2 regions of the Enterocloster sp. HCN-30185 genome follow, and region 1 is predicted to be linked to the other one. Evidence: riboswitches for the same ligand, from Rfam matches in the RefSeq annotation. Region 1 holds a riboswitch; the other holds the start of a gene.
The links. A riboswitch is a leader RNA that binds a small molecule or an ion and turns the genes downstream of it on or off. The one in region 1 is predicted to bind lysine.
Positions count from the first base shown of each region.

Region 2: another riboswitch for lysine. It lies ahead of WKT10_RS10295 (alanine/glycine:cation symporter family protein); the one in region 1 lies ahead of dapA (4-hydroxy-tetrahydrodipicolinate synthase).

Region 1 covers NZ_JBBKBT010000004.1:281,141-296,510, reverse strand. Annotated here, with positions in the region: gene WKT10_RS07205 (SpoVA/SpoVAEb family sporulation membrane protein) at 1-92, shown strand, start outside; gene WKT10_RS07200 (hypothetical protein) at 228-863, shown strand; gene WKT10_RS07195 (transglycosylase domain-containing protein) at 941-3,643, opposite strand; gene WKT10_RS07190 (YigZ family protein) at 3,850-4,500, shown strand; gene typA (translational GTPase TypA) at 4,606-6,435, shown strand; gene WKT10_RS07180 (single-stranded DNA-binding protein) at 6,686-7,324, shown strand; gene WKT10_RS07175 (cob(I)yrinic acid a,c-diamide adenosyltransferase) at 7,460-7,957, shown strand; lysine riboswitch at 8,003-8,176, shown strand; gene dapA (4-hydroxy-tetrahydrodipicolinate synthase) at 8,345-9,232, shown strand; gene dapB (4-hydroxy-tetrahydrodipicolinate reductase) at 9,298-10,056, shown strand; gene WKT10_RS07160 (hypothetical protein) at 10,178-10,507, shown strand; gene WKT10_RS07155 (hypothetical protein) at 10,659-11,036, shown strand; gene purB (adenylosuccinate lyase) at 11,170-12,606, shown strand; gene WKT10_RS07145 (LysR family transcriptional regulator) at 12,623-13,522, shown strand; gene WKT10_RS07140 (adenylosuccinate synthase) at 13,671-14,948, shown strand; gene WKT10_RS07135 (ANTAR domain-containing response regulator) at 14,952-15,370, opposite strand, start outside.
Region 2 covers NZ_JBBKBT010000008.1:80,183-95,552, reverse strand. Annotated here, with positions in the region: gene WKT10_RS10325 (NAD(P)-dependent oxidoreductase) at 1-289, opposite strand, end outside; gene nagA (N-acetylglucosamine-6-phosphate deacetylase) at 503-1,651, shown strand; gene WKT10_RS10315 (DUF1266 domain-containing protein) at 1,778-2,683, shown strand; partial or broken gene WKT10_RS10310 (glucose-1-phosphate adenylyltransferase subunit GlgD) at 2,771-3,313, opposite strand; partial or broken gene WKT10_RS10305 (glucose-1-phosphate adenylyltransferase) at 3,310-4,251, opposite strand; gene WKT10_RS10300 (GNAT family N-acetyltransferase) at 4,467-5,057, opposite strand; lysine riboswitch at 5,200-5,369, shown strand; gene WKT10_RS10295 (alanine/glycine:cation symporter family protein) at 5,485-6,966, shown strand; gene WKT10_RS10290 (amidohydrolase) at 6,984-8,597, shown strand; gene WKT10_RS10285 (endonuclease III domain-containing protein) at 8,606-9,241, shown strand; gene WKT10_RS10280 (glycosyl hydrolase family 18 protein) at 9,307-10,470, shown strand; gene WKT10_RS10275 (diaminopimelate dehydrogenase) at 10,544-11,530, shown strand; gene WKT10_RS10270 (molybdopterin-containing oxidoreductase family protein) at 11,541-13,550, shown strand; gene WKT10_RS10265 (DUF1576 domain-containing protein) at 13,577-14,848, shown strand; gene WKT10_RS10260 (zinc ribbon domain-containing protein) at 14,928-15,176, shown strand; gene WKT10_RS10255 (DUF2085 domain-containing protein) at 15,190-15,370, shown strand, end outside.

The DNA of each region.
Region 1 (15,370 bases):
AAGGTGGGCTGACCGCCGCATCTGCCGGAATCACCGGGGCTCTCATATTCGGGTATTCAGCTTCCGTACTTTTTAAGCCCAAGATGAAGTGAGGGGAAGTTTAATACTTTAAAACTATTGCATATGTCCCTGGCAATCTGGTATAATTGGAAAAAATCCCGCCGGGAGAGAACTGGCGGGTTCTTTTTAGAAAAACGTATTTTTAAAATATTATATGAGGCAGATATATGAAAGACAAGAGATCAAACCGCTATAAAACTGCAGCCTGGATTCTTTTGATCGCTGGTATTGTTTCTTTTTCCGTTATCAATATTTTTTCGCTGTTTTTTCACTATTCCAACCGTATACATAATGAAATTCTTAACCGTAATATGGAGCAGATTTCCCTTTTATCTGACTATATTGTAAAGATTATACGAAGTGAGATGAGGCATTGTACAGAGATTTTAAATATAGGTGAGGAAAATTTCAGCGTACTAGAGAAAATGACTTCCGCGGAAATCGTAAAACAACTTCAGGAAATCAGGAGCAGGGCGGGATTTGCACAGATAGGCATTATGGATCAGGAAGGGAATACCATAGACGATACGGGAAACCGCTGGCAGATAGATGACAGTGAGCTTTTGGCTGCTATGGAAAAGGGGAGAGCTTATGTTTCTGATGTGTTTACCAGCGGCCGGCAGGATACCAGCCAGATCATGATCATGGTGCCTCTGTGGGAATTACAGAAGCAGAAAAGGGGATGGGTTTTAGAGATCTTTATGAAAGAGCGGACCGGGCGCTTTATAAGGCGAAGGAACAGGGGCGGGACGGATATTATATTGCAGAGTAAGACGGCGGAAGATCCTATAGGGCCAGCTTGACGCTGCAAAAAAAGAATCTGTGAAACAGTATGTAAAATACAGCTGTATTCACAGATTCTTTTTATTCTCTTTAAATATCAGTTCTGTCGGACGCCGGGCCCCGAATTTTCCCACTGCGGCCGGGTTTGAGGCTCATAACCGGGGCCGATGGGAGAGATGGTTACATTTTCGCCGGAGCCACCAGTCTCATCCGAGCCAAAGGAAGGTGCGATAATGGTAGAATTGCCGGAATGAATGGTGCAGGTACCTGGTATGGAAAATACGGAATCATCCGTTGCCAGATTTTCCTCTCCCTCAGGCAGTACCATGCATACCTTTGTTGTCTTTTCCGTGCAGTACGGAGTGGGGCGCAGGCCGGACTGGGCGCAGACGGTTACAGCCACATGCTTGTCGCAGACCTCGGACGGAGCGGTTCCTTTAGCAAAGTATTCCGTATATACGGCGCTGCCTCTTGGGTCGTGATCGCAGACGCCGGGTACTGCCCGTTTGCCGGATTTGCGGCAGATTTCGGCCGTTTCCACGCTGTCTGGAACGGGAAATCCGGGATCAGAAAGCCCCTCATGGACTCGGTTCATGATATTGCGCCAGATATCCTTATGGAAAGAGGTACCTCCGTTTCCGGCAGAGAGTTTCTGGTTGCTGTCACAGCCGCCCCAGACACCGGCTGTATAGTAGGGAGTAAAACCTACAAACCAGATATCATTATTTCCGGTGGTAGTGCCGCTCTTGCCGGCTGCAGACATTCCAGACAGGGCTGCTCTGGTACTGGTGGAATTGATGGATACGCCGGAACGCGCAAATTTCCGGTTTGCTTTCATGGAATCCGCCATGGCATCTGTAAGCAGAAAGGCAGTGGAATCCTTTAATACCTGCCGTGTTTCAGGCTCATTGTTGATGAGCACATTCCCGTCATGATCCAGGATCTTTGTAAAGAACCGGGGTTTTGTATACACACCGCCGTTTGCGATGGAGGCATAGGCGGCAGTGAGCTCTAAGTTGGAAACGCCCTTTGTGAGTCCGCCCAGAGCCTGGGCAGCGCCGAGATCATTTTTTGTCATGGAAGTAATTCCCATTTTTTCAGCGTATTCCATGCCAAGCTGGGGCGTTACGGTTTCCATCAGGGCCCGCACTGCTACGATATTCATGGAGTAAATGATGCCTTCACGGATATTAGAATAGCCTACAAAGCCTTTCCCGGAACCCCACCAGTTACGGAAGGTTTTTGTTCCAATCGTATAAGGAGCGTCATAATAAACCGTTCCCAGGGTGGCTCCGCAGGTGTCAAGAGCTGGAGCGAAGGCAGTGATTACCTTAAATGCAGAACCGGGCTGGCGGTATACATTGCTGGCACGGTTCAAGGTCAGGCTGGCGGTCTTTTCACCGCGTCCTCCGGAAAGGGCCCGTACCTCACCGGTACGCTGATCCATCAGTACAAAGGACGCCTGAGGCTGTAAAATCAGGTTCTGGCGTTCTCCGATAATGGTGTCGCCATCCTTGATCAGCCATGCTTTGTAGCGTTCGATATCCTCCTGGACTGCTTCTTTGCTTGGATAAAGGCCATCATAGCCCGTATCTCCCAATACAGACTTGTGGTAGGATTTTAAATTTTCTTCTGAAAAATGCTCGGTTGTCCCATCCGTATGTGTGATGGAAAGACGGTATTCTACGGAATACTTGGCAGCAGTATAATTTTCCGGATTGTTGATCTCCTCATCCACAATGGCCTGAAGCTTGGGATCCTGTGTGGTATAAATTTTAAGTCCTCCCGCATAAAGAAGATTTCTCGCCTGGCTTTCCGAATATCCAAGCTCCCCCATAAGAGCGGCAATGACCTGTTCGACCAGCTCATCGGTAAAATAACTGAAATGGGAGTTTGTTTCCTGTGCGGCTGTATTTACGTTTTGGATCCGCTCATACACATTGTCTGCCAGCGCCTCTTCCAGCTCCTGTTTGTCGATATAATCCTGATCATACATATATTGAAGGACAATGCTGCGGCGTTCGGCATTAGCCTCGGCGCCGGAGATCGGATTGAGACGGGAGGGATTTTTCGTGATGGAGGCGAGAACCGCACATTCGGAAAGGGTAAGATCAGATACTTCTTTATTAAAATACCGCCGTGCGGCCACCTTTACACCCAGAGTATTATAGCCCAGGTTAATGGTGTTGAGATAATTGGTAATAATGACTTTTTTTGTTTCTTCCTTGGACATGCCGGAATTTTTTTCCAGATGTACGGCAAGATACTGCTCCTGGAGCTTTCGTTCAATACGGGCTCCCCAGCTGGTTTCCATACCGCCGGCAAAGATATTGTTTTTGATAAGCTGCTGTGTGATGGTGCTTCCGCCACCGGCATAGTCGTCGCTGATCAGGCCGTTGACCGCTCTGGCGATGGAACGGATATCGATACCGTTATGGGACCAGAAACGGGAATCCTCAATGGCTACAAAGGCATCGATCAGATCCTGGGGCAGTTCCTCATAGGCAGCAGATTCACGGTTGGAACCGCTGGTTACAATTGTGTCGGTGAGATTGCCGCCTATGTCATAAACGGTAGTGGCAAAGCGATCCGGCTGGATGTTCATAAGGTCTACGGAAGGGGCGCTGTCGATAATCCCCTTTACCATGCCGAAACCGATGGCAGTGCCTGCGATGGCCAGAAAAAGAAACAATACAAAAAAAGCCTTAAAGATGTTAAAAAACAGCTTTGAGGTATATTTGGCCGATTTTGACTGGAGAGCCCTAAGCCTGCGCTCAGACTCATGTGTTCCGTAATTCATAGTTTCTCCTTTACAACAAGTTCCCCCCGTATGACAAAGCCCTGAGGCATTTGGCAGACGATTAAATTATACAACAGTTTTATGGAATTGAAAAGGCATAAATATGGCTTGCCATGAAAGCCTAACTATATTATGATAAAAAACAGAAGAAAAATAAGGAAAATGTGGGTGCAGTTTCTGAAAAAAAGGGAAAAGGAGAGAGAAAAGTGGTAGAAAGCTACAAGATCGTATATGAGGGCGCAGATGGGGAGCTGGTGGAAAAAAAGTCCCGGTTTATTGCCCAGATCCGTCCCGTGGCTTCGGAGGAAGAAGCCTTTGCCTTTATTGAGGAGGTCCGTAAGAAATACTGGGATGCAAGGCACCACTGCTACGCCTATATTATAGGAGAACGGGCTCAGACGGCTCGGTGCAGCGATGACGGCGAGCCCTCCCAGACGGCGGGAAAGCCCATGATGGATGTGCTGGCAGGAGAGGGACTCCACGATGTATGTGCAGTAGTTACCCGGTATTTCGGAGGTACACTTTTAGGGACAGGGGGCCTTGTAAGAGCTTATTCCGGTGCTGTAAAAGAAGCGCTTTTAAACTGTTCGGTTGTAGAAAAAAAGCTGGGAGTGCAGCTGGAGGTCACAGCCGACTACAACAGCGTGGGAAAGATCCAGTATATTGCGGCCCAGGAGGGGATCGATACTCTGGAAAGCAGGTATTCCGATAAGGCAGAGTTTGATTTTCTGGTACCGGTTGCCGTAAAGGACTGCTTCCAGGCCAAGATCACAGAAGGGACCAACGGCCGGGCGAGGATACGCACCGGAAAAGAACTGTACTACGGCATGAACCGGGGAGAGCTGATCGTATTTTAAAATGCACCTGGATTTGGGTCTTGCAATCTTAAGATACCAATGCTATACTATAAAACCGTGACTAAATCTATAAGTTTTCTGCATAAATAAGGAAGAATGATCACTATGAAGATGAAAAGAGAAGATGTAAGAAATATTGCCATTATCGCCCATGTAGACCATGGCAAAACCACTCTGGTGGATCAGCTGTTAAAGCAGAGCGGCGTATTCAGAGCCAATCAGGAGGTTCAGGAGCGCGTCATGGACTCCAATGACATTGAGCGTGAGCGAGGCATCACCATTCTGTCAAAAAATACAGCTGTATTTTATAAGGATACAAAGATCAATATTATCGACACTCCCGGACATGCCGATTTCGGCGGCGAGGTAGAACGTGTGCTTAAGATGGTAAACGGCGTTGTTCTGGTTGTGGATGCCTACGAAGGCCCCATGCCCCAGACCAAGTTTGTGCTTCAGAAAGCATTGGAGTTAAATCTGTCCGTAATCGTGTGCATCAATAAGATCGACCGTCCGGAAGCACGTCCGGAAGAGGTGATCGACGAAACGCTGGAGCTTATGATGGATCTGGATGCTTCCGATGAACAGCTGGACTGCCCCTTTATCTATGCTTCTGCAAGAGCCGGTTTTGCAAAATTTAATATTGACGATCCAGAGGTGGATATGGGACCTCTCTTTGAGACCATTGTAAACCACATTCCCGCACCGGAAGGCGACCCGGATGCGGACACCCAGGTATTGATCAGTACCATTGACTATAATGAGTTTGTAGGCCGTATCGGTATCGGCAAGGTGGAAAACGGCGGCCTTAAGGTGAATCAGGAGTGTGTGCTGGTAAACCATCACGATCCTGACAAATTTAAAAAAATCAAGATCGGTAAGCTTTATGAATTTGACGGCTTAAAGCGTGTGGAGGTTCAGGAGGCAAAAATCGGCTCCATCGTTGCCATTTCCGGTATTGCGGATATCCATATCGGGGATACCATCTGCTCTCCACAGAACCCGGAGGCAATCCCCTTCCAGAAGATTTCTGAGCCTACTATTGCTATGTACTTCATGGTAAATGACAGTCCCCTTGCCGGACAGGAAGGAAAGTATATCACCTCCCGTCATTTAAGAGACCGTCTGTTCCGCGAGCTGAATACAGACGTGAGCCTCCGTGTAGAGGAAACAGACTCTGCAGACTGCTTTAAGGTATCAGGACGCGGTGAACTTCATCTGTCGGTCCTGATCGAAAATATGCGCCGCGAGGGCTATGAGTTTGCGGTAAGTAAAGCAGAGGTGCTTTATCACTATGATGAGCGCAACCGCAGATTAGAGCCCATGGAGCTTGCTTATATTGATGTTCCTGAGGAGTATACCGGCGTGGTGATCCAGAAGCTGACAGCCAGAAAGGGCGCCCTGCAGGGCATGAGCCAGGCAGCCGGAGGCTATTCCAGACTGGAATTTTCTATCCCGTCCAGAGGCCTGATCGGTTACCGCGGCGACTTTATGACGGATACCAAGGGAAATGGTATCTTAAATACAATTTTTGACGGCTATGCAGAGTACAAGGGCGACTTATCCTACCGTCCTACCGGCTCTCTGATCGCCTTTGAGGCCGGTGAGGCCATTACCTACGGCCTGTTTAATGCTCAGGAGAGAGGAACCCTCTTTATCGGGCCGGGCGTAAAGGTATATTCCGGTATGGTTGTGGGACAGAGCCCCAAGGCAGAGGATATTGAGATCAATGTCTGCAAGACAAAGAAGCTGACCAATACCCGTTCCTCCAGTGCAGATGAGGCCTTAAAGCTGACTCCGCCAAAGATCATGAGTTTAGAGCAGAGCCTGGACTTTATTGATACAGACGAGCTTTTGGAGGTAACCCCGGAGAGCCTGCGTATCCGTAAAAAGATCCTGGATCCTCTTTTACGAAAGAGAGCTTCCTTCAAAAAATAAAATTTATTTTTTAAATAAAATATGACAGTTCTCCCGGAATTTTTGGAATATTCTTCCAGAGTCCGGGAGATTTTTTGCGTTTTACAGATTTTTTTGCTAAAATCGACGTTATTTTCCTGAATTGTCGAATTGATGCGACGAATAGGCCTTTGTTTTCCGTCTATTTCTGGTTATAATTGCATAGATTGATTATGTGCATACGGGAAAATTGTAACCCGGAGTGAAATTGGAAAAGAAGAGGAGAAGTACAATGGCAGAAAAAATGATTGAAAACAATAGGGTGAGCGTGATCGGAGAAATCGTATCGGAGTTCTCCTTCAGCCACGAGGTATTTGGCGAAGGGTTTTACATGGTGGATCTGTCGGTAAACCGTCTCAGCGAACAGGCCGATGTAATTCCGCTTATGGTGTCGGAACGTCTTATGGATGTCCATAAGGATCTGCGGGGGAGCACCATCGAGGCAGTGGGGCAGTTCCGGTCCTATAACCGCCATGAGGGTGTAAAAAACCGCCTGATGCTGTCTGTTTTTGCCAGAGAGATTCGTTTTCTGGATGAATTTACGGATTACACCAGAACCAACCAGATCTTCCTGGACGGTTACATATGCAAGCCTCCGATCTACCGAAAAACCCCTCTTGGACGAGAGATTGCAGATCTTCTGCTGGCAGTTAACCGTCCTTATGGAAAATCAGATTACATACCTTGTATCAGCTGGGGAAGAAATGCCCGCTTTGCCTCCGGCTTTACGGTAGGCACCCGAGTCCGTATCTGGGGAAGAGTCCAGAGCAGGGAATATACAAAAAAGCTCAGCGAGACAGAGTGTGAAAAGAGGGTGGCATACGAGGTTTCTATCAGCAAGCTGGAATGCGGCGAGGAGTCGGATCAATAAATTCTCTTACGATTTCCTTACGGAAAATATAAGAAATATTTGCATTATTTCTTATATTGTGCTAGAGTGTGTGTTGTGAATTGATGTTCCAGACACACATAGGGAAGGTGTCCGGAAGGCAGTATGAGGTGCATGATGATGAAAGACAGTACGATACAGGTGATCTGCGGACCGGGTAAGGGGAAAACGGCCAGCGCTCTGGGAAGAGGGATCAGCGCCCTGATCCATGGAAAAAATGTGATCATGGTTCAGTTTTTAAAGGGTTCTATGGATTCCGACAACATGGAAGTATTAAAACGTCTGGAACCGGAATTTAAACTGTTCCGTTTTGAAAAATCTCCTGTGGTTTTTGATCAGCTTTCTGAAGAGGAAAAAGAGGAAGCCAGGATCAATATCCGCAATGGGCTGAATTTTTCAAAAAAGGTTCTTGTAACCGGAGAATGCGATATCCTGATCCTGGATGAGATCCTGGGGATCCTGGATGAAGGGATTCTCACCCTGGAGGAGCTGTGCGCCCTGATCGGCCAGGCAAGACAGTCGGAGGCCGAGCTGATCATGACAGGAACCGTTTATCCGGCGGCTTTGGATGAATGGGTGGATGAGGTGACGAAGCTTCAGACGCGATTTGAGTAAGTTCCCTGTTGACATCTATTTTTAATGATGATAGGATAAGACTATAGACAGAGTAGAGGCTGCGCTGATCATGAATATCGGTTTGGATGTGGCAGGCACAGAAGAAAAGCCGTGAAAGGGAAAAGCGCCGAAGGAGCGGTTATCCTGCAGGATCGTTTCTGGGTGCAGGATGAAGAATCCTGTGACTGTCATCCAGGTGGATGGAGAGCTACCAGAAGATATGTATCCGCAGTAAGAACGGGTTTGTATGGGAAGGGCTGAAACATTTACCTCAGCCCTTCTTTTTTCGCTGGTACGGGGGCGAAAACCGGTGCGGGATATGTACACTTTGTTTATCATGCGCATTTACTGATGGTAAATAAGACTGTAAAAAAGGAGAAGATAAGCATGGCTGTTTTTGAAGGAGCTGGCGTTGCGCTGATTACGCCTTTTAAGGAAAACGGAGAAGTAAATTACGATAAGCTGGAGGAGATCGTAGAGGAGCAGATCGCAGGCGGTACCGATGCGATCATTGCCTGCGGAACCACAGGAGAGGCATCTACCATGACCCATGAAGAGCATCTGGATGTGATCGGCTTTATCTGTGATGTGACCAAAAAGAGAATTCCGGTTGTGGCAGGAACAGGCTCAAACTGTACACAGACCGCCATTTACCTGTCAAAGGAGGCCGAGGAAAGGGGGGCAGACGGTATCCTGGTTGTATCTCCCTATTACAACAAGGCGACCCAGAAGGGACTCAAGGCTCATTTTACTGCTGTGGCAGATGCAGTAAAAATACCCATGATCCTTTACAATATTCCCGGAAGAACCGGTGTAAATATCCAGCCTGAGACCATTGCTTCTCTTTGCCGTGAAGTAGACAATATAGTGGGTGTAAAGGAAGCTACCGGCAATTTTTCCGGTATTGCCCAGCTGATGAACCTGACCGATGGAAACTGCGACGTATATTCAGGAAATGACGATCAGATCGTGCCTCTTTTATCTTTAGGCGGAAAGGGCGTTATCTCTGTTCTCTCCAATGTGGCTCCTTCACAGGCTCATGAAATCTGTGCCTCCTATTTTGCAGGAGATGTAAAAAAGAGCGCCCGGATGCAGTTAGAGGCGATTCCTTTAATTAACGCCCTGTTCTGTGAGGTAAATCCTATCCCCGTAAAGGCCGCCATGAACCTGATGGGAAAAGAAGTAGGACCGCTGCGCATGCCTCTGACCGAGATGGAGCCGGAGCATCAGGAAATTCTTAAAAAGGCCATGAAGGAATACGGCATTCTGGCATAAAACGTTTGAAAAGAGTCCTGGGCCTTGCCAAAAGAAGACTCAGTAAAGAAAGGATACCACAGAAAATGATCAATCTTATCATGCACGGCTGCAACGGCGCTATGGGACGGGTGATTTCCGCCATGGCACAGGAAATGGACGGAATCCGGATCGCTGCGGGCGTTGATCTGAATACGGAAAAAAATTATGATTATCCGGTATATGCCTCTTTGGGAGAGTGTACAGAGGCTGCGGACGCAGTGGTGGATTTTGCTTCTGCAAAGGCAGTGGACGAACTTTTGGATTACTGTCTGGAAAAAGAGCTTCCTCTGGTGCTGTGTACCACAGGACTTACAGAAGAACAGTTAAAAAGGGCAGAGGATGCCAGCAAAAGGATTCCGGTTCTTCGCTCTGCCAATATGTCTCTTGGTGTAAATCTGCTTTTAAAGCTGATTCAGGACGCGGCAAAGGTATTGGGAAATGCGGGCTTTGATATGGAAATCGTAGAGAAGCACCATAACCAGAAAAAGGATGCTCCCAGCGGAACTGCTCTTGCGATGGCAGAAGCGGTGAATGAAGCCATGGGCGGTCTGTATCATTTCGTAACAGACAGAAGCAGTATCCACGAAAAAAGAGATGGAAAAGAAATCGGTATTTCCTCTGTACGGGGAGGCTCGATCGTAGGAGAACATGATATGATCTATGCCGGAAAGGATGAAGTTATTACGATCAGCCATACGGCCTATTCAAAAGCCATTTTTGCAAAAGGAGCTTTAGAGGCGGCAAAGTTTCTGGCCGGAAAACAGCCGGGACTTTATACCATGACAGATGTGATCGGTCTGTAAACAGGAATAAAACTTTTTTGGGAGCTTATACTAAGTGTATCTGAACGTAAGGTTTGGATACACTTTTTTAATAGGGCACCGGACAGAAAACGATGCCTGGAGCACGAAAGGAGAATGTATGATGAAAAAGATCCGACCTGTTATGATGGTACTGTTGATTGCCGTGCTTGCATCATCCCTTACAGCATGCGGCAGCAGAGATTCCAAGCAGCCTACAGCTTCTTCGGGAACACCGGGAACCTCTGCCTCCTACAGCACAGAGACAGACCAGGGCGCAGCCGCAAATGAAACTGAAAATACGGACGCCACATCCCGGTCTGAAACAGATACCACCGGGGAAGGGGTCATGGACGGGATTGCAGATGATGTGAGAAAAGGCGTAGAGGACATAAAAAGGGATATAATGGATACAACTGAATCTGAGTCCACAGCCGAGACACAAAACCGGTAAATAAAATCATTTAAAACCGGAGGACAGACGGAAAATCTCCCTGAGCATTTGGAGAGCAGATACAGCTTTCGAAGCTTCAGGGAGATTTTTTTGTTGCAGTCAGGCGGATTTACGTCTATAATGCAGTCAGGAGTGCGTGGGAAAGGAAACCATGAACAAAAGAGAACGGAACCGCTGTTTAAAAAGAAGACGTAAAAAGGCCGTATACAGATGGAAAGCTGTAAGAAAAAACAGGCAGCGCGAAAAGCGGCAGGAAAAAGACAAAAAAGGGCGTTTGGGGGTTCGGATGCTTATATTTGTCTGTATCTGTCTGGAGACGGCCTCGGCAAAGGACTGGCAGTCTGGAAACCGCACAGCAGAAATCCGTATAGACAGCCTGCCCGCATTCATAGAAATCCATCCCTTTTATGAAGAAGAATTTCGCAGGGAGAAAGAGAACGCCAGCCGGACAGAGCAGGGGATTTCCCTGTTTTTAAAAGAAGGGCGCATAGTATTTTTTCGGATTCACGAGGAAGCCTGTGATGATTAGAAGGGCAGAGATGATTTATTAGGAATTTTAATGACTGTCTGTCTTGTGTTCAAAATAAGAAAGTATTATAATTTCTTCTGAATCATAGCATATTTATATATAAAACTTATAACAAACAGATGGAGGATAAGACATGAGCAATCATGATACGTATGTAAGCCCGCTTTCAGAGCGTTATGCCAGCAGGGAGATGCAGTATATTTTTTCACCGGATATGAAATTTAAGACATGGAGACGCTTGTGGATTGCTCTGGCTGAGACAGAAAAGGAGCTAGGCCTTAATATTACCCAGGAGCAGATTGATGAGCTGAAGGCCCATGCAGATGAAATCAACTATGATGTGGCAAAGGCCCGTGAGAAAGAAGTGCGCCATGATGTGATGAGCCATGTGTACGCATATGGCACCCAGTGCCCGAAGGCAAAGGGCATCATCCATCTGGGAGCTACCTCCTGCTATGTAGGAGATAATACCGATGTGATCATTATGACAGAGGCATTAAAGCTGGTCCGCAGAAAGCTGCTGAATGTACTGGCGGAGCTGGCAGCGTTTGCGGATAAATATAAGAATCTGCCCACTCTGGCATTTACCCATTTCCAGCCGGCTCAGCCTACTACTGTAGGAAAAAGGGCAGCCCTCTGGATGATGGAGTTAAAGCTGGATCTGGACGATCTGGATTATCTTATCGGATCCATGCGCCTGTTAGGCTCCAAGGGAACTACAGGCACACAGGCCAGTTTTCTGGAACTCTTTGACGGCGATCATGAGCGCTGCCGCAGACTGGATCAGCGGATCGCGGAAAAGATGGGCTTTGAGGGCTGCTATCCCGTATCCGGACAGACTTATTCCAGAAAGGTAGACAGCCGTGTCTTAAGCGTACTGGCCGGCATTGCCCAGAGCGCCCACAAGTTTTCCAATGATATCCGTCTGCTGCAGCACTTAAAAGAAGTGGAAGAGCCCTTTGAGAAGAATCAGATTGGTTCCTCCGCCATGGCTTATAAGAGGAATCCCATGCGCAGCGAACGGATTGCTTCTCTTGCAAACTATGTAATGAGCGATATGATGAATCCTATGCTGGTAGCTTCTACCCAGTGGTTTGAGCGTACGCTGGACGATTCTGCCAATAAGCGTCTGTCCATTCCAGAGGGCTTTCTGGCGGTGGACGGAATCCTGGATCTGTACTTAAATGTAGTGGATGGACTGGTGGTATATCCTAAGGTCATCGAAAAGCATCTGATGGCAGAGCTGCCCTTTATGGCTACGGAAAACATTATGATGGACGCTGTAAAGGCAGGAGGAGACCGACAGGAGCTCCATGAGCGCATCCGTCAGCTTTCCATGGAGGCAGGAAAGAATGTAAAAGAGCAGGGCGGAGACAACAACCTGTTAGAGTTGATTGCAGCAGATCCTGCATTCGGATTGTCCTTAGAGGATCTTAAAAAGGCCATGGAACCTTCCCGGTATGTAGGCCGTGCACCAAGACAGGTGGAAGAATTCCTTGAGGAAGTGATCCGTCCTGTACTGGAGGCCAATAAAGAAGCACTTGGTATGACTGCGGAGATCAATGTATAAAAATGCTTCAAAGACCATGAATATCAATCTGGAATATTACAAAGTATTTTATTATGTATGCACAGCGGGCAGCCTGACAGCGGCTGCCCAAAAGCTGTGTATTTCCCAGCCTGCGGTAAGCCAGGCCGTGCGCCAGCTGGAAAAAGAGGCCGGCACACGGCTTTTTTTGCGTACCTCCAAGGGCATCCGGCTGACAAGGGAAGGAGAGCTTTTATTCCGTTATGTGAAAACGGGCGTGGAACAGCTTCTGGAAGGCGGCAGGATGCTGGAGAGAATGCTGGATATGGATATGGGAGAGGTTCGGATCGGAGCCAGCGATATGACACTTCAGTTTTTTCTTCTGCCTTTTTTGGAGCAGTTTCACAAAGAGTACCCACGGATCAAAGTTACCGTAACCAATGCCCCCACACCAGAAACCATCTGCAGCCTGGAGGAAGGAAAAATTGACTTTGGCGTAGTGACAACGCCTTTTTCCTGCAAAAGTACCATTCATTCGATGATGGTAAAACCGATTGGAACGGTTTTTATTGCAGGAGACAGCTTTGGCGAACTGAAAGGAAAAAAGCTGGATTACAGTATTCTTGGAAGTATGCCCTGTATTTTTCTGGAAAAAAACACGAGTACCAGAGCCTTTATGGACGCGTTTCTTTCTGCAAAAGGAATGGAACTGACGCCAGAGTTTGAGCTTGCTACCAGCGATATGATCGTTCAGTTTGCAAAGCGGAATATGGGCGTAGGCTGCGTCATGGACGGATTTGCAAAGGATGCCATAGCAAAAGGAGAAGTGTTTGAGCTGGATTTTAAGGAGAAAATGCCTCTGCGCCACATCTGTGTTGTTACGGGTGAGAACAGCCTGATTTCTCTGGCAGGCAGGAAGCTTTTAAATCTGTTTGACGAAATGGCAGAATCTTCCTAAATGGTATAAGGTTTACTTATGCCGCACATAATAAATAATCATTTTACTTATGTGAAAGCTTGTAGTAGAGTAAAAGAGAACTTATGTGAGATCCCGCTATGCTGCGGGATATTTAAATCAGGGCAGCAGCCCAAGGAGGATTGAAGCAATGGTTAGAGCAATCGTAGGAGCTAACTGGGGAGACGAGGGAAAAGGAAAAATAACGGATATGCTGGCGAAAGAGTCTGACATTATCATACGCTTTCAGGGCGGAAGCAATGCAGGTCATACCATTATCAATGAATATGGAAAATTTGCCCTTCACCTGCTTCCTTCCGGCGTGTTTTACCAGCATACTACAAGTATCATCGGAAACGGAGTAGCATTAAATATTCCGTATCTGATCAAGGAAATCCAGTCCCTTGTAGACCGGGGAGTGCCGAAGCCCCATATCCTGGTTTCAGACCGTGCACAGATCCTGATGCCCTACCATGTGCTGTTTGATACTTATGAGGAGGCCCGCCTGGCTGGAAAATCCTTTGGTTCCACTAAGTCCGGCATTGCTCCCTTTTATTCGGATAAATATGCAAAGATTGGCTTTCAGGTCAGCGAGCTGTTCGATGAGGAACTGTTAAGAGAAAAATGCCAGAGAGTGTGTGAAATCAAAAACGTGCTTCTGGAGCATCTTTACCATAAACCCCTCCTGAATGCGGATGAACTGTTTGATGAGCTGATCAGCTACCGGGAGATGATCCGCCCCTATGTATGCGACGTATCCTCCTATTTGTATCATGCCATCAAAGAAGGAAAAAACATTCTGTTAGAGGGACAGCTTGGTTCCTTAAAGGATCCGGATCATGGAATTTACCCCATGGTTACCTCTTCCTCAACCCTGGCTGCCTATGGCGCGATCGGTGCAGGCATTGCACCCTATGAGATTAAAAATATCACAACCGTTGTGAAGGCATATTCCAGCGCAGTAGGCGCAGGCGCCTTTGTCAGCGAAATCTTTGGAGAGGAAGCGGAAGAGTTACGGCATCGGGGCGGCGATGGCGGCGAATACGGAGCCACTACGGGACGCCCAAGAAGAGTAGGCTGGTTTGACGCAGTGGCGACAAGATACGGCTGCCGCATTCAGGGCACCACAGAGGCTGCATTTACCGTACTGGACGTATTGGGATATTTGGATGAGATTCCCGTATGCATCGGTTATGAAATCGATGGAGAGGTCACAAGAGAGTTCCCGACCACTGCAAAGCTGGAGAAGGCAAAACCGGTGTTTACCAGGCTTCCGGGCTGGAAATGCGACATCCGCGGTATTAAAAACTACGAGGAGCTTCCCGAAAACTGCCGCAGGTATATTGAATTTATCGAAAAAGAAATTGAAACGCCCATTACCATGGTTTCCAATGGTCCCGGGCGTGAGGATATTATTTTCAGAAAATAAAGTTTAAGAATAGGTTCTGATGATTTCTTCGGCAATGGACCGCCTGGTAACACAGCGGTCCATTGCCTGTTTTTCTATGTAGCGGTGGGATTCTGGTTCGCTCATGGAAAGCTGGCTGATCAGAATCCACTTTGCCTTATTGACAAGGCGGATTTCGGCCATTTTTTCTTCAATGGACAAAGATTTTTTTTCAAATTGCCTCAGGCGCTCCCTGGCGCTTTCCAGCCAGCTGAAGGCATAGGTCATCGTTGCCTTTGAGATTGGCTTTGACAGGGTAAATACACCATATTCTGCGGCCTGGTCATGGATTTCGTTATGAATATCGCTTTTTACCAGAAGAAGGACAACTGACTGCTTGCTGCTGGAAATATCAATAGCAAGACGAACGCCCATATCATCGTGCAAAGGAGCATTAATGATAA
Region 2 (15,370 bases), on a different contig from region 1:
TGGCATAGGTGGTGGAAATATAGCTTTCAATGGTTGAAAAATGGACCGGAGCACCCTTGCGTCCCAAAACGCAGTGGCCCTCGCACTGATTTTCATGGTTGCAGACCAGACTGCACACAGTGGTCAGCGGATTATTTTCAAAGAGCATCCGCCCGGCCTCATCTAATTTCCCTTCCTTTAAGAGGCGGATCACCTGGGGAATCGGAGTGCTGATGGGGCAGCCCTTTTGACACTGGGGAACTTTGCAGCCAAGGCAGCGGCTGGCTTCATCCATAACATGTAATGCCATATTGATTTCCTTTCTACTTTTTTTCTATCTTATCATAAAAGAAAATCTGTTGCCAGTGCATAATGGCATGTATCTGATTCTGATACGAATGATAAAAAATGCACAATCTTAAAAGCATGACACAAACGTTTGGGTAAAAGTTTCACAAAGTATCCCCGGTCTGTGTTACTATGAAGACAGAAATAAAAATATAAGAACGGGAGAGGTATCATTATGGGCAGACAGTTATTTTACAATGGACGTGTATACAGGGATCATCGGTTTGAAACGCTCTGTGTTCTTTCTGAAAATGGTGTGATCATCGAGATCGGAGAATGGATTTCTGCTCCTGAGGCAGAGCGCATTGATTTAAAGGGACGCCGTCTGGTGCCGGGATTTTTAGATATCCATACCCATGGTGCTGCTGGGGTGGATGTAAACAGCGCAGACCCTGATGGATATGAGAAGATCAGCCGCTTTATGGCATCTCAGGGTACAACTGGCTGGCTGGGTTCTGTGCTCACAGATACGAAGGAGCAGACACTGGCCTGTATTGAAGCATATAAACAGTGGAAGGGCATGGAACACAGAGGCGCCGCCATGATGGGGATCCATCTGGAGGGTCCATTTTTAAGCCCAGAGTATAAGGGCGCTATGCCGGAGCATCTGCTGCAGAGTAAAAATATTCCTCTGATCGAGGAATACCAGAAGGCTGCCCAGGGGGAAATACGTTACATTACGGTTTCGCCTGAGGTAGATGGCATGGTAGAGGATATCCCCAAATTAAAGGCTCTTGGCATCCAGGTAGCCATCGGCCATTCTGGGGCAGATTATGATACGGCCAGAGCGGCCGTTGCAAATGGAGCAATGGCGTCGACCCATACAGGAAATGCAATGAAGCTGCTCCACCAGCATTTTCCTGCCATCTGGGGAGCAGTGCTGGAGGATGACCGTGTTTACTGCGAGGTGATCTGCGACGGCCGCCATCTGCATCCGGGAACGGTGCGCTTGATCTTAAAGACAAAGGGGCTTGAGCGGGTAGTAGCTGTGACTGATTCGATCATGGCTGCGGGTCTGCCGGATGGAGAGTATCGCCTGGGCGTTAATGAGGTTGTGGTCATTGACGGGGATGCAAAACTGAAAGAGAATGGTACACGGGCAGGAAGTACCTTGACTTCGGGAAAAGCACTGAAAAATCTGATCGCCTTTACAGGGCGGCCGGCAGAGGAGCTTATTCCGCTTCTCACAGAAAATCCGGCAAAGCTTCTGGGCATGGATGGCCAGAGGGGATTTATCCGCCAGGGACTTTTCGCAGACTTTGTGGTGTTGGATGAGAATGATGGGGTAGAAGAAACTTATGTACAGGGACGGCGTGTTTTTTAAAATTTCCTGACATTTATTATAATTTCGTCAGAAATGTGTAAGTTGGCAATCCGAAACGCCTGTGCTATACTGTAAATGTGCTCAGACAGAAGGTGCACAGCAGAGATAGGTGAGAGGATGATTCGGATGAATACAGGACGAAAATGGTTTATAAAAGCAGCAGCTCTTGCCTGCGCGGCGATGCTTATGACTCCCCTTACAGCCTTTGCAGGCTGGCAGAAAGAGGGAGATACCTATGCGTATTATGAAGAGGATGGCACCCGGGTGGTCAATGACTTCCGTAGATCAGGCAATCAGTGGTTTTACCTGGATGAAAACGGCCATATTTTAAAGAACTGTCAAAGGGAAATCAACGGAAAGCTTTATACATTCAATGAAAGAGGCGCTATGGACTCAAGTCCTTCCCGCAGATCAGGGGAAGGGAGTAAAAGCAGTGTATCAGGCTCTTCTTTTACAGCTATCAGCAGCCGGCAGCAGTATTTAAACAAAACAGCAAATCCCTATATGAACAATCAGACAGTTCAGTGGTTTAATGCTGCCTGTGCGATTCTTACCCGGCACAATGCCGGCAATATCCGTGCCTTTGGCGGTGGCTTAAAGCTTGCGGGAAAGGAAGAGAACGGAGAGGAGATGGATAGGGCGGCAAAAGATCAGAATCGTCAGATGTTAAAGACCAGCTGGGGGATCACAGACCGTTCTTCGGCAGACCGTGTTTTACAGGAGCTTTTATCGTCGGCATCAGCAGAAAATTCTGCCTATGATTACAGCAGGGCCATGTCCAATCTGGGTTTTTATTATCTGGCGGATTATTATACAGAGACAGAAGCTTTGGATCGGGCGTTAGAGGTGGCAAAGGAAATACAGAAGAGCTTTTCTTCCTGGGAGGAATTTGTAGAGGATTATCTGAAGGGCTATGAAGAGCGTTCCGGCGACAGCTCAAAAGAGAGAAGAGAAATTTATGAAAATCTGAAAGCAAGTCAGTGGAATCCTTATGAGGTGGACTGGAATTTAAAGCTTAAAAAGAGCTGGTAAGAGGCTTTATACAGGATAGGAAAGAGGATCACCCCTCAGGGGGGAATGGAAAGACCAGTCTGAGGGGTGATTTTTAAGCATATGATGTTATACAGTTCTGGATTTTGCGATATATACCGGGAAGGTGTCTGAACCCTTTAATTCCTTATCGGCTGTAACCGTCACGTTCTTATCGGTGATCACATATTCAAGATCAGCGCCTTCTTCGATCACAGTATCCTGCATAAGAACGCAGTTTTTTACCCTTGCGCCCTTTGCGATTTTTACACCGCGGAACAGGATAGAGTTTTCTGCTTCTCCCTCGATTACACAACCGTCCGCTGCCATGATATTATTTGCACGGGAGCCGTTGATGTAGCGGGTGGGGTTGTCATCACGGATCTTTGTATATACGGGACTGGGGGAAAACAGAGCATCCAGATTTTCATCATCCAGCAGCTTCATGTTTTCGTCAAAGTAGCTATTCATATCACAGATCCGGGCGGTATAGCCGTCAAAACGGAAGGATCGGATATCCAGTTTGTCAATCTGCGGCGCTAAAATGTCGCGTTCAAAATATACATAGCCGCGGATAGAGGCTGTATTGATGAGATCGATCAAGAGTTCTCTTGACATAACGCAGATATGAAGAGTACGGAGTGGCGTACGGTGCCTGCAATACGGCAGCCGTCGGTGATCATGGAGTTTTCTACAACGCCTCCGTCTGAAATCTTGTGTCCGGTCATACCGCTGTTACGGCTATAAATCTTCCAGTTTTCGTCAAACAGGTTGATGCCGCTGTGCTCCGGATCCAGAACCTCCATATTGGCCTCCCAGAGAGAAGGGATCGTTCCTACATCCTTCCAGTAGCCGTCAAAGTGGTAGGCGTACATCCTGCGTCCGTCCTTTAAGAGATTAGGGATGATATTGTTGCCGAAATCATTTTCAGAATCCGGATCTTCCTCATCTTCAATGAGATATTTTCTTAAAATATCCCAGTTAAAGATATAGATACCCATAGATGCCAGATTGGATTTAGGATTTTTGGGTTTTTCCTGGAATTCGGTGATGCGGTCGTTTTCATCCGCTACCATCAGGCCAAAGCGGGAAGCATCCTCCCAGGGGACTTCCATGACAGCCACGCTGAATTCCGCATTCTTTTCCTTATGGAAGCGGAGAAAATCGCTGTAATCCTGCTTACAGATCTGATCGCCAGAAAGGATGATCACATACTGGGGATCATAGCGTTCAATAAAGGATATATTCTGATAAATTGCATTGGCTGTACCCTTGTACCAGTCCGAGCCGGAGGCTTTCTGATAGGGCGGAAGCACATGAACTCCGCCGTGAAGGCGGTCCAGATCCCAGGGCTGTCCATTTCCGATATATTCATTCAGTACCAGAGGCTGATACTGGGTCAGGATACCTACTGTGTCAATTCCTGAATTTACGCAGTTTGACAGCGGAAAGTCGATAATACGGTATTTTCCGCCAAAAGGAACTGCAGGTTTTGCCAGCTTTTGAGTCAGGGCATAAAGCCGTGAACCCTGGCCGCCGGCAAGCAGCATTGCGATCATTTCTTTTGCCATTTCAAATTCTCCCCTTGTATAGTAGCGACGCCTCGGTCCGCAGAACACATAAGCCACTCTGCTTACCGGGCAGCATTCCCAACGAAAAACATTTCAGGAATGTTCTGTTAGAATTGTAGCACAAATCGGTAAAAACGGACAGTATTTTGTAAAAAAAGAACATGAATACAATATTCAAAAGACAAAGTGCAAAATCATGCATAATAGAAGATGCTTTAAACAGGCATCCGGTGAAGCAGTTCCTGGAAAGGGATAATGGGTTCTGCATGGCCGGAATGGGGGCCAAGCTGTTTTTCCATCCAGATCATACTGTACCAGCGGTCGAATTTATAGCCGCAGTTTTTAAACATTCCTGCCAGTTCATAGCCCAGATGGCGGTGGAAATCAGCGCTGTTTCTGGTAAGATATTCATCTTCCTTATCCGGCCATGCGATGCAGGCGTAAAGATTGAGGATATTCTGGGCAGTAAGTGCGTGCTCCAGAGCTTCATAGAGTTTTTTTCCAATCCCTGTGCCGCGGGCATCAGTCCGTATATAAATGGAAACCTCAGCGCACCAGTCATAGGCTGCCCGTTCATGAAAAGGGCCTGCATAAGCATAGCCTAAAAGCTGTCCGTCTTTTTCTGCTGCCAGATAGGGGTAGCGCTTTAAGGTGTGGCGGATCCGGCGGGTAAATTCCTCCGCAGTGGGAACCTCATATTCAAAGGTAATGGCAGTATGCTCCACATAGGGACGGTAAATATCAAGGAGAGCCTGGCTGTCAGCGGTGGAAACGGGGCGGATGGTGATGGGTGGTGTGAGTGACATAATGTGTACCTCCGGATAAAACATATGATTTTTTAGTATAGGACGAAAAAAAGATTGTATCAAGTGAAATTTGGCCGAAGAAATAAACTTGCAAAAACAGTTGACAGCCAGCGTGAAACCAGCTATGATACTACAAAAAGAGTACGGCAATAGAGGTGCGGATACTATCAGTACCTGTTTGGAGGCAGCGAAGCCAGGGAAGAGCAGGGAAAGGAGGAGCCGCCGAAATGTACTGCTTTCGCAGGCAGTATGTTGGGGTGCAGTCGAACAGGCTGCACACTCTCACCAAACGGTGGAGGCGCTATTGTTTCATGGATGGATGATTTATGGAGCAGTGGGATGCAAAAACCGCTGCTCCTTTTTTGCGGGCAGAGCCCAGGTGGAATAGATTGCTGTACATAAACAAAAGAAAAGGGGGATCATAAAAATGATCGAATTTCTCAACTGGTTAGACGGCGTCCTGTGGGGGCTTCCGTTAATCGTACTGATGATTTCTACCGGTATTTATTTCACAGTCCGTTCCGGATTCTTTCAGTTCAGGCGCTTTGGCTGGATTTTAAAGAATACCGGTGGCACGATTTTAAACAAAAAAAGCCAGAAGCAGGAGGATAATGCAAAGGGAATGTTAAGTTCCTTTGAAGCAATTTCCACAGCAATCGGCGGTACGGTAGGCTTTGGAAATATTGCCGGTGTGGCTACGGCAGTTGCGGCAGGAGGCCCTGGCGCTGTGCTGTGGATGTGGCTGTCTGCCTGTCTTGGAATGATCTTGAAGCAGGTAGAGGTAACGCTGGGCTGCTATTACCGCCATACCAATGAAAAGGGTGAATATTACGGCGGCCCTACCTATTATATGGAGCGGGGACTGGGAGAGGAGCGCCGCTGGGGAAAGCTGTGGCTGATACCGGCAGTTATTTTCGGCGCAGGTATTTTCTCTACATTCTTTGTAACCTCCTCTACGCTGACTGCTTCCCAGGTGGTAGCAGGAGCCTTTAAAATGGATACGGTGAATATCGGAGGCTTTCAGATTGAGGGCGTTATTCTGGTGGGAGCGGCTCTTTGCGTTCTGACCTATATTGTAACGGACGGAGGCACCAAAAAGATTGCGTCTTTGTTCAGCAAGCTGGTCCCCTTAATGAGCGTTTTCTACATTTTAATGGGAATTGGCATGATTCTGGCAAATCTTTCCAGAGTGCCCTCTGTGTTTGCTGCCATTGTAACAAATGCGTTCACTGGTACGGCAGCCATCGGCGGCTTTGCCGGCTGTGCAGTCAGTGAGATGATCCGGGTAGGTATGGCACGTTCCGTATACTCCAATGAGGCCGGCTGGGGTACTTCTCCCATGATCCATTCCTCTGCCAGAACACCCCATCCTGTTGCACAGGGACTTTGGGGTTCCTTTGAAGTATTTTTTGATACCTTTGTAGTCTGCTCCATCACATCTGTTTCTGTGCTTTTAAGCGGAAACTGGACCAACGGCACAGACGGCGGCACTCTGGCATTAAGCGCCTTTTCCCAGAGTTTTGGTACTGCAGGAAGCCTGCTTTTAGCTTTGATCATGGTTATTTTTACTGTCACCACCTCCGGCGGCTGGTTTACCTACTATCTGTCAATCCTGGAGCACCTTTGCAAAAAGGAAGGCCCCATGAAAAAAGTGATGCTGAAGCTGTTTTACGCAGTCCGTGCGCTTCCGGGCCTTATCTGGACGATTTATCTGGTAAAGACAAATAATCAGGGCTTTATCTGGACCGTGGTAGACATTACTTCTGCCATTCCTACCTTTGTGAATGTGGCTGTGATCCTGCTGCTGTCAAAGGACTATTTCCGTCTGTTAAAGGATTATAAGGCACGGTATCTTGGAGAGGGAACAGCAGAGCCGGATGCCTGCCTGTTCTATGAAGAAAAGCACTGACGAAAGGAGAATGTGCCATGAAACATATTTATTTTAATGGAAAGGTTTATACAGGCAGTCTTCCGCTGGCTGAGGCCTTTGCGGTAGAAAATGGTAAATTTATCTTTGCCGGTTCCAGCAAATCCGTTCTAAAACTGGCCGGGGAGGGAGATGTGTGTACCGATCTTAAGGGCCGTTTTGTATGCAGCGGTTTTAATGACAGCCATATGCATCTTTTAGGATACGGAAACAGCCTGTGTTCTGCCCGGCTGGCTGCCCGTACAGAGAGCCTGGCGGATATGCTTCAGTGCCTGAAGGAGTTTTACAGGGAGAATCCCTGCGCAGAGGGCGAATGGCTGATGGGCCGGGGATGGAATCAAGATTATTTTACAGATGCAGACCGGATGCCGGACCGTCATGATCTGGATCAGGTATCAGAGGACGTGCCCGTCTGTGCGGTCCGGGCCTGCGGTCACTGTCTGGTCGTAAATACAAAGGCATTACAGCTGCTTGGCATCACAAAGGATACGCCCCAGCCGGAGGGCGGATGTATCGGTATGGATGAGGAGGGGCCGGACGGCCGTTTCTTTGACAATGCCATGGATCTGGTGTACCATGCAATTCCCGTTCCGGATAAGGAAGGGATCAAAAACAGGATTCGTCTGGCCTGCAGGGCTTTAAATTCCTACGGTGTTACCAGCAGCCAGACGGATGACTACTGCATGTACCGGGATGTGCCGTGGCAGACTGTGAATGAGGCCTACAGGGAGCTGGAGGCAGAGGGAGAGCTTACGGTTCGTGTCTATGAACAGTGTAACTTCACAGAGCTTTCAGAGCTTAAGGCTTTTGTAGAGGCGGGAAATGTTACGGGCAGCGGTACAGAGCTTTTTAAGGTCGGGCCTCTTAAGATGCTGGGAGACGGAGCATTGGGAGCCAGAACTGCGTATCTGAGCCGCCCTTATGCGGATGATCCGTCCACCTGCGGGATCCCTGTATTTTCCCAGGAGGTTTTTGACGAAATGATCGGCTATGCAAATGCGCACGGAATGCAGGCAGCCGTCCATGCCATCGGAGATGCCTGTCTGGACCGTGTTTTAGATGCCTATGAAAAGGCATTAAAGGAGCATCCGAGAGAGGATCACCGCCATGGGATTGTTCACTGCCAGATTACCCGTCCGGATCAGCTTGAGCGGATTGCCCGCTTAAAGCTTCATGTGTATGCCCAGAGTATTTTTCTGGATTATGATAATCATATTGTAAAAGACAGAGTGGGAGAGGAACTGGCATCGACCAGCTACAGCTGGAAAACCCTTATGAAACAGGGTGTTTCTGTCAGCAACGGTACGGACTGTCCGGTGGAGCTGCCCGACGCTCTGGCTTCTATGGAGTGTGCCGTGACCCGCACTACCATAAAGGATCATGTAGGACCCTATCTTCCAGATGAAGCTTTTACAGTGCAGGAAGCTCTTGACAGCTATACGATCCGTGGGGCAGAAGGAAGCTTTGAGGAGAAGATAAAAGGAAAGATCTGTCCCGGTATGCTGGCAGACTTTGTGATCCTGGAGCAGTCGCCCTTTGAAACGGCTCCGGAACAGCTTCATACGATACCGGTTCATGCTGCGTATCTGGGAGGAAGAAAGGTATTTGGATAAATATGGAAATGACGAAAAAGGAACTGGCCTTAAAGCTGATCGAGCGTCTGAAGAAAGCCTATCCGGAGGCTTCCTGTACCCTGGATTATAATCAGGCGTGGAAGCTTTTGGTAGGCGTCCGTCTGGCGGCCCAGTGTACGGATGAGCGGGTCAACATTGTAACGGAGAAGCTGTACAAAAAGTTTCCGGATGTGGATGCCCTGGCGGCTGCTTCGCCGGAGGAGATTGAGGAGATCGTAAGGCCCTGCGGCCTGGGACGGAGCAAGGCCAGAGATATAAGCGCCTGTATGCGGATCTTAAAAGAGCAATATGGCGGACAGGTGCCTGAAACCTTTGATGATCTGTTGAAGCTTCCGGGTGTGGGACGTAAAAGCGCCAATCTGATCATGGGTGACGTATTTGGAAAGCCTGCCATTGTAACAGATACCCATTGCATCCGTCTGGTGAACCGTATGGGATTGGTAGAGGGCATAAAAGATCCTAAAAAGGTGGAAATGGCTCTCTGGAAGCTGATTCCTCCAAAGGAAGGCAGTGATTTCTGCCACCGTCTGGTATTCCACGGAAGAGCAGTCTGCAGTGCGAGGACAAAGCCGGACTGCGAACACTGCTGCGTATCAGACCTGTGCGCCAGGAATGGGGTCTGAAAGAAAAGAGGGAAAACTTCCTTTCTGCCTGCATATAGTTTTACAAAAAGCAAAGAGGCAGAAACATGCTGGAAGATGAATGGATTTATGTAGTAGAAGAAGGGGATACAGTGGATGAGATAGCCGCAAAAACCGGAAGGCCGGTTGGAGAACTGATCTGGGCCAACCAGCTGGAATATCCCTACCGCCTGGCAGTGGGCCAGTCTCTTTATGTGGGGGCAGAAGGCAGTATAGGGGCCGGAAGTCCCCTTCTTTATTCCTTTGGATATGCCTATCCTTTTATTGATCGGGATACATTGGATGAAACCCTGCCATTTCTTACAGATATTTACATTTTCTCCTATGGTTTTACGGCAGAGGGGGATCTGGTCTCTCCTCATATCGAGGATACGCCGGTCATCCAGTCCGCCCGGACTGCGGGCGTCCGTCCGGTGATGGTACTCACGCCTCTGGGCCCGGACGGGCGGTTTAATAACCGGCTGATCACAGAGCTTCTTTCGAATGACCGGGCCGTGCGCCGGCTGGTCTGGCAGCTGATGGCTGTGATAGAGCAAAAGGAGTATGAGGGACTGGATATTGATTTTGAATATGTGCCGGCCGGTGACAGGGAGCGGTTTGCGGAGTTTGTCCGCCTCTGTGCAGGGGTGTTTAGGGCATTGGGGATTTTTGTCAGTGCTGCCCTGGCGCCAAAGACCTCCGATGACCAGCCGGGGCTTCTCTATGAAGGCATTGATTACCGGGCCATCGGCGAAGCGGCAGACAGGGTGATGCTTATGGCCTATGAGTGGGGATATTCCCAGGGGCCGCCTATGGCAGTGGCGCCCATCCATATGGTCCGTCGGGTGGCGGATTATGCATTAAGCAGGATCCCGGCAGAAAAGATCAGCCTTGGCATTCCAAATTATGGATATGACTGGCCCCTTCCTTATGAGCGGGGACGCACACGGGCAGTTACATTAAATACCCGCCAGGCCATACAGCTGGCCATTGACCATGGCTCTGTGATCTATTTTGATGAGCTGGCACAGTCTCCCTATTTTCATTACTGGCAGTACGGCATCCGCCATGAGGTATGGTTTGAGGATGTGCGAAGCTTAAAGGCCAAGTTTGAACTTATAAGGGAGAAAAAACTCACTGGCGCGGGTTTCTGGCAGCTGATGTATTTTTACCGCCCCGGCTGGCTGCTTCTTACGCGAATGTTTGCGCTTGCAAAGGAAAATTTCATATAGTATACTTTTTACAGTGGCCGGAACGGATATCTGCATCCGGCTAAAAGACCCTAAGAGAAAGGAAGACAAAATTATGAGCATCAGAATCGGAATTCTTGGATACGGAAACCTGGGAAGGGGAGTGGAGTGTGCAGTTAAGCACAATCCGGATATGGAACTGAAGGCAGTGTTTACCCGGAGAGACCCATCGTCCCTTTCTCTCCTGACAGAGGGAGTAAAGGTATATTCAGTTAATGACATTCTCACAATGAAAGATGAGATTGATGTAATGATCATCTGCGGAGGCAGCGCTACGGATCTTCCAAAGCAGACACCGGAAATGGCGAAGTATTTTAATGTGATCGACAGTTTTGATACCCACGCAAAGATTCCGGAGCATTTTGAGGCAGTAGACCGGAGCGCTTTTGAGAGCGGCCATGTGGCAGTGATCTCTGTGGGCTGGGATCCCGGTATGTTTTCCTTAAACCGTCTTTATGCGGATGCGGTCCTTCCCGGAGGAAAGGACTATACCTTCTGGGGCAGAGGCGTAAGCCAGGGACATTCTGATGCCATCCGCCGGATCCCTGGTGTAAGGGATGCGAGACAGTATACGATTCCGGTTGAGAGCGCATTGGAGGCAGTGCGCAGCGGAAGCCAGCCGGAGCTTACTACACGGCAGAAGCACACCAGAGAGTGCTTTGTAGTGGCAGAAGAGGGAGCCGATCAGGATGCAATCCGTGAAGCCATCGTTACTATGCCCAATTATTTTGCAGATTATGACACAACGGTGCATTTTATCAGCCAGGAAGAGCTTTTAAGAGATCATGCGGGAATCCCTCACGGCGGCTTTGTGATCCGCACAGGAACTACAGGCATGAAGGATGAGCATTCCCATGTGATCGAGTACAGCTTAAAGCTGGATTCTAATCCGGAGTTTACTGCTTCCGTCCTTGCCGCCTATGCAAGAGCTGCCTACCGTATGAATAAGGAGGGCGCAAAGGGCTGCAAGACCGTATTTGATATTGCTCCGGCCTACTTAAGCCCAAAGGACGGCGCATATCTGAGGAAGCATATGCTGTAGGAGGAATGGAATGACTGATATCCGCAGGACTACCTGCCCCTATGACTGCCCGGCCTCCTGCGGCCTTTTAGCCACCATAGAGAACGGGCGCGTGGCAGGGGTGGCCGGGGATCCGGAGCATCCGGCCTCAAAAGGATTGATCTGTAAAAAAATGCAGCAGTATCAGCTGTCCGTCAACAGCCCGGACCGGATCCTTTTTCCTATGAGACGGACTGGGAATAAGGGGGAAGGGAAGTTTGAACCTATCACCTGGGAAGAGGCGGTAAGGGAGATCGCAGGACATTTTCGGCAGATCATAAGGGAAAATGGCCCGTTGGCGATTCTTCCGTCCTATTATTCCGGCACTATGGGCGTGATCCAGCGAAAGTGCGGGGATGCCTTTTTTAACCGTCTGGGAGCACGCCCACTTATTTTAAGACTCTGCGCCAATGCAAAAGGAATGGGATATGCCTCTGTCATGGGGCAGACCCCCTGCCTGGAGCCGGAGGAATTAAAAAGCAGTGATCTGATCCTGGTGTGGAGCAGCAATGTAAAGGCCACACGCCTCCATGTGATGCCCGTTTTAAAGGAAGCAAGGGCTGCCGGGAAAAAAGTGCTCCTTATTGAAGCCTGCGCCAGAGAAATGGACGCCTACTGTGACGAAACGATTCTGATCCGTCCCGGTACAGACGGAGCACTGGCTCTTGCCATGATGCATGTGCTGGAGGAAAAAGGGCTGGCAGATGAGGTGTTTTTAAGAGAACGGTGTGAGGGCTATGAGGCTTTTTTGCCGATTGTGAGAAAAAGCACTCCAAAGTGGGCCGAACAGATCACAGGCATACCTGAAAAAAACATCCGCAGGCTGGCTCTTTTCTTCGGACAGGCCAAAGCTCCGGCGATTCTTTTGGGAAGCGGCTTTTCCAGATATGGAAACGGAGGAATGACCTCCCGCCTGATCACGGTTTTATCTGCATTTACAGGCGCCTGGGGAAAGCCGGGCGGCGGTATCTGCGCAGCGGAGCATAACGGCGGTCCCTTCGTGGATGCGAAACGTGTTACAAGACCGAATTTCAGGAAGGTTTCAGGGCCTGGCGTGAACATCAACTGTCTCGGTTCGGCGCTTACGGCAGAAGGAGAGGATGCAGTGAAGGCCTTTTTCGTCTATGGAGGCAATCCTGTGGGCTCTGTGTGTGATCAGAAGGCGATTCTTAAGGGGCTGATGCGGGAGGATTTATTTACAGTGGTACATGAGCGGTTTCTCACCGATACGGCCCGCTATGCAGATATCCTTCTTCCGGCAGTCTTTTCCGTAGAGCAGACCGACTGTTTCAGGGCATATGGCTATCGGACCTTTAGCGTAGCAAAAAAACTGGTTGAGCCTCAGGGAGAGTGCAAAAGCAACTGGGAGCTCTTTGGACTTCTGGCAGAGGCCATGGGCTTTGAAGAGCCGTTTTTTAAGCGTACCGAGGAAGAAATGTTAGAGGAGCTTTTAAGCCATCCTGAAGAGGGGCTTTTGGAACTTACAGAAAAACAGTGGAAGTTTCTGCGGGAAAATGGCACAGTACGTCAGCCCTTTGGGGATCATGGCCATTTTAAAACGCCTTCCGGTAAGCTTCGGATTGTCAATCAGGAGGAAAAGGAACCTGTGCCCTGCTATAAGGAACCTTACGGCGGAGCGTATCCGTTAAGCCTGATCAGCATACCTGATTCCCATACCTTAAATTCTATTTTTCTGGAGCGCAGGGATTTAGTACAAAAGCGGGGGCCGGCTGCCCTGATGCTCCATCCCCTGGATGCCGCAGAACGAAAAGTCCGGGAGGGAGATATGGTTACTGCATGGAACGATCTGGCCGAGGTAGACTTTCGGGCGGTGATCACAGACCGGATTGCAAAGGGAACGGCTGCTGTTTCCGGCATTTACAGCAGTTCTCAGACAGGCTCGGTTCTTTTATTTAATGCTCTGAACCATGAGAGGCTTTCCGATATGGAGGCTACGACACTGAATGATAACCGGATTGATGTAAAAAGGAGGATGGCGTGAAACACCACCTGGAACATTTTCATGAAATGAAAACACTGACCCGGAAGGGAAAATTTCTTATTTTATCCCTGTTTCCACTGTATTTTATTGTGATTGGCCTTGTGGTCCAGCCTTTTCCTGATATCCTTAAGGGGCTCATCCGCATTGTCATAGAACCCGATCTTCTGATCACGGATTACTTTGCCGTAGGCGGAATCGGAGCAGCCATGATCAATGCAGGAATCATCACGCTGATCAGTCTGGCGATGATTTATTTCCTGAAAATGGAAATGAGCGGCCATACGATCACGGCAGTGTTTCTCATGTTCGGCTTTTCGCTGTTCGGAAAGAATATTATGAATATCTGGGCCATTCTGGCAGGTGTATTTCTGTATTCCAGATATCATAAGACATCCTTTCACCGGTATCTTTATATCGGCCTTTACGGAACCAGCCTTTCGCCTATTATGACGCAGATCATGCAGATCGGCCATCTGCCGGTCTATGCCAGAGTTTTGATCTCTCTGGCGGTGGGGATCAGCATTGGTTTTGTGCTCCCGCCTTTAAGTACCCATGTCCACTATGCGCACAATGGATATTCCCTTTATAACGTAGGTTTTGCAGCAGGGATTATCGCTACGGTGGTCGTATCTCTGGAAAAATCCTTTGGGATCCGGATTGAATCAAGGCTGATCTGGTCCAAGGGCAACCAGGAACTCTTTGCAGTGCTTTTGTCCTTGTTTTTCGGAACTATGATCGCAGCAGCAGTTGCTGTGAGAGGAAAGACGCTGTGGGAATCCTACCGCCGGATCCTGGCAGATCCAGGTTTGGCGGGAGCCGACTTTTTTAAGGCTGAGGGCGGGGCAACTACGGTCTTTAATATGGGGATCAATGGCCTGTTTGCCACCTTTTTTGTGCTCATGGTAGGCGGAGATATGAACGGGCCTACAATCTGCGGTATCCTTACGATCGTGGGCTTCAGCTCTACGGGAAAACATATACGGAATATAGCACCGGTTATGTTTGGCGTATATCTTGCAAGCTTTACCAAAAAATGGAATATCAATGATCCGTCTCCCATTCTGGCCCTTCTTCTTTCGACCACGCTGGCGCCGGTTGCGGGAAAATTCGGAGTCGTGGCGGGACTTATTGCAGGGTATCTCCATTCCTCTGTGGCTTTGCAGGTGGGGATCGTCTATGGAGGCGTGAATCTTTACAATAATGGGTTTGCAGGGGGAATTGTGGCAATTTTCCTGGTGCCTGTGATCCAGTCGATCTGTGACCGCAGAGCAAGAGCAAGGGGAGGACTGTCGCTGTAGGGGAGAAAGCTTAAAGCGAAGGTATCTTGCCGATTAAGCAAGAAATCTGTATAATATTGAGAAAAAGGGAGGAAATCATATGGAAGACAGAAGATACGACGATACGGTGGAAAATCCAAAAGACAGAGGCGGTTTTTTGTGGGGCCTTTTGGGATGCTGCATTCCGGTGGTAGGCCTGGTCTTATTTCTGGTATGGAGAGATGAAAAGCCCAAAACGGCGAAAGTGGCAGGCATCGGAGCACTGGTATCCGTGATCCTTACCATACTCATCTATGTAGGTGTATTCGTTATGTCCATTGCTACGGCAGCGCTGATTGGCGGAATGTAAGGAGTAAAAGAGGATGGGGCGTTTCCTTCGGATCTTTTTTGGCTGTCATGCCCGTCCGGACCGTTCCTTTTACTGGAACGGAAAACCGTTTCCTATCTGTGCCCGATGTACGGGGGAGCTGGCCGGCATGATCGCCGGGATACCTCTGATCCTTCTATGGGGAGATATGAAGCTGCGGCTGATGATCCTTTTTA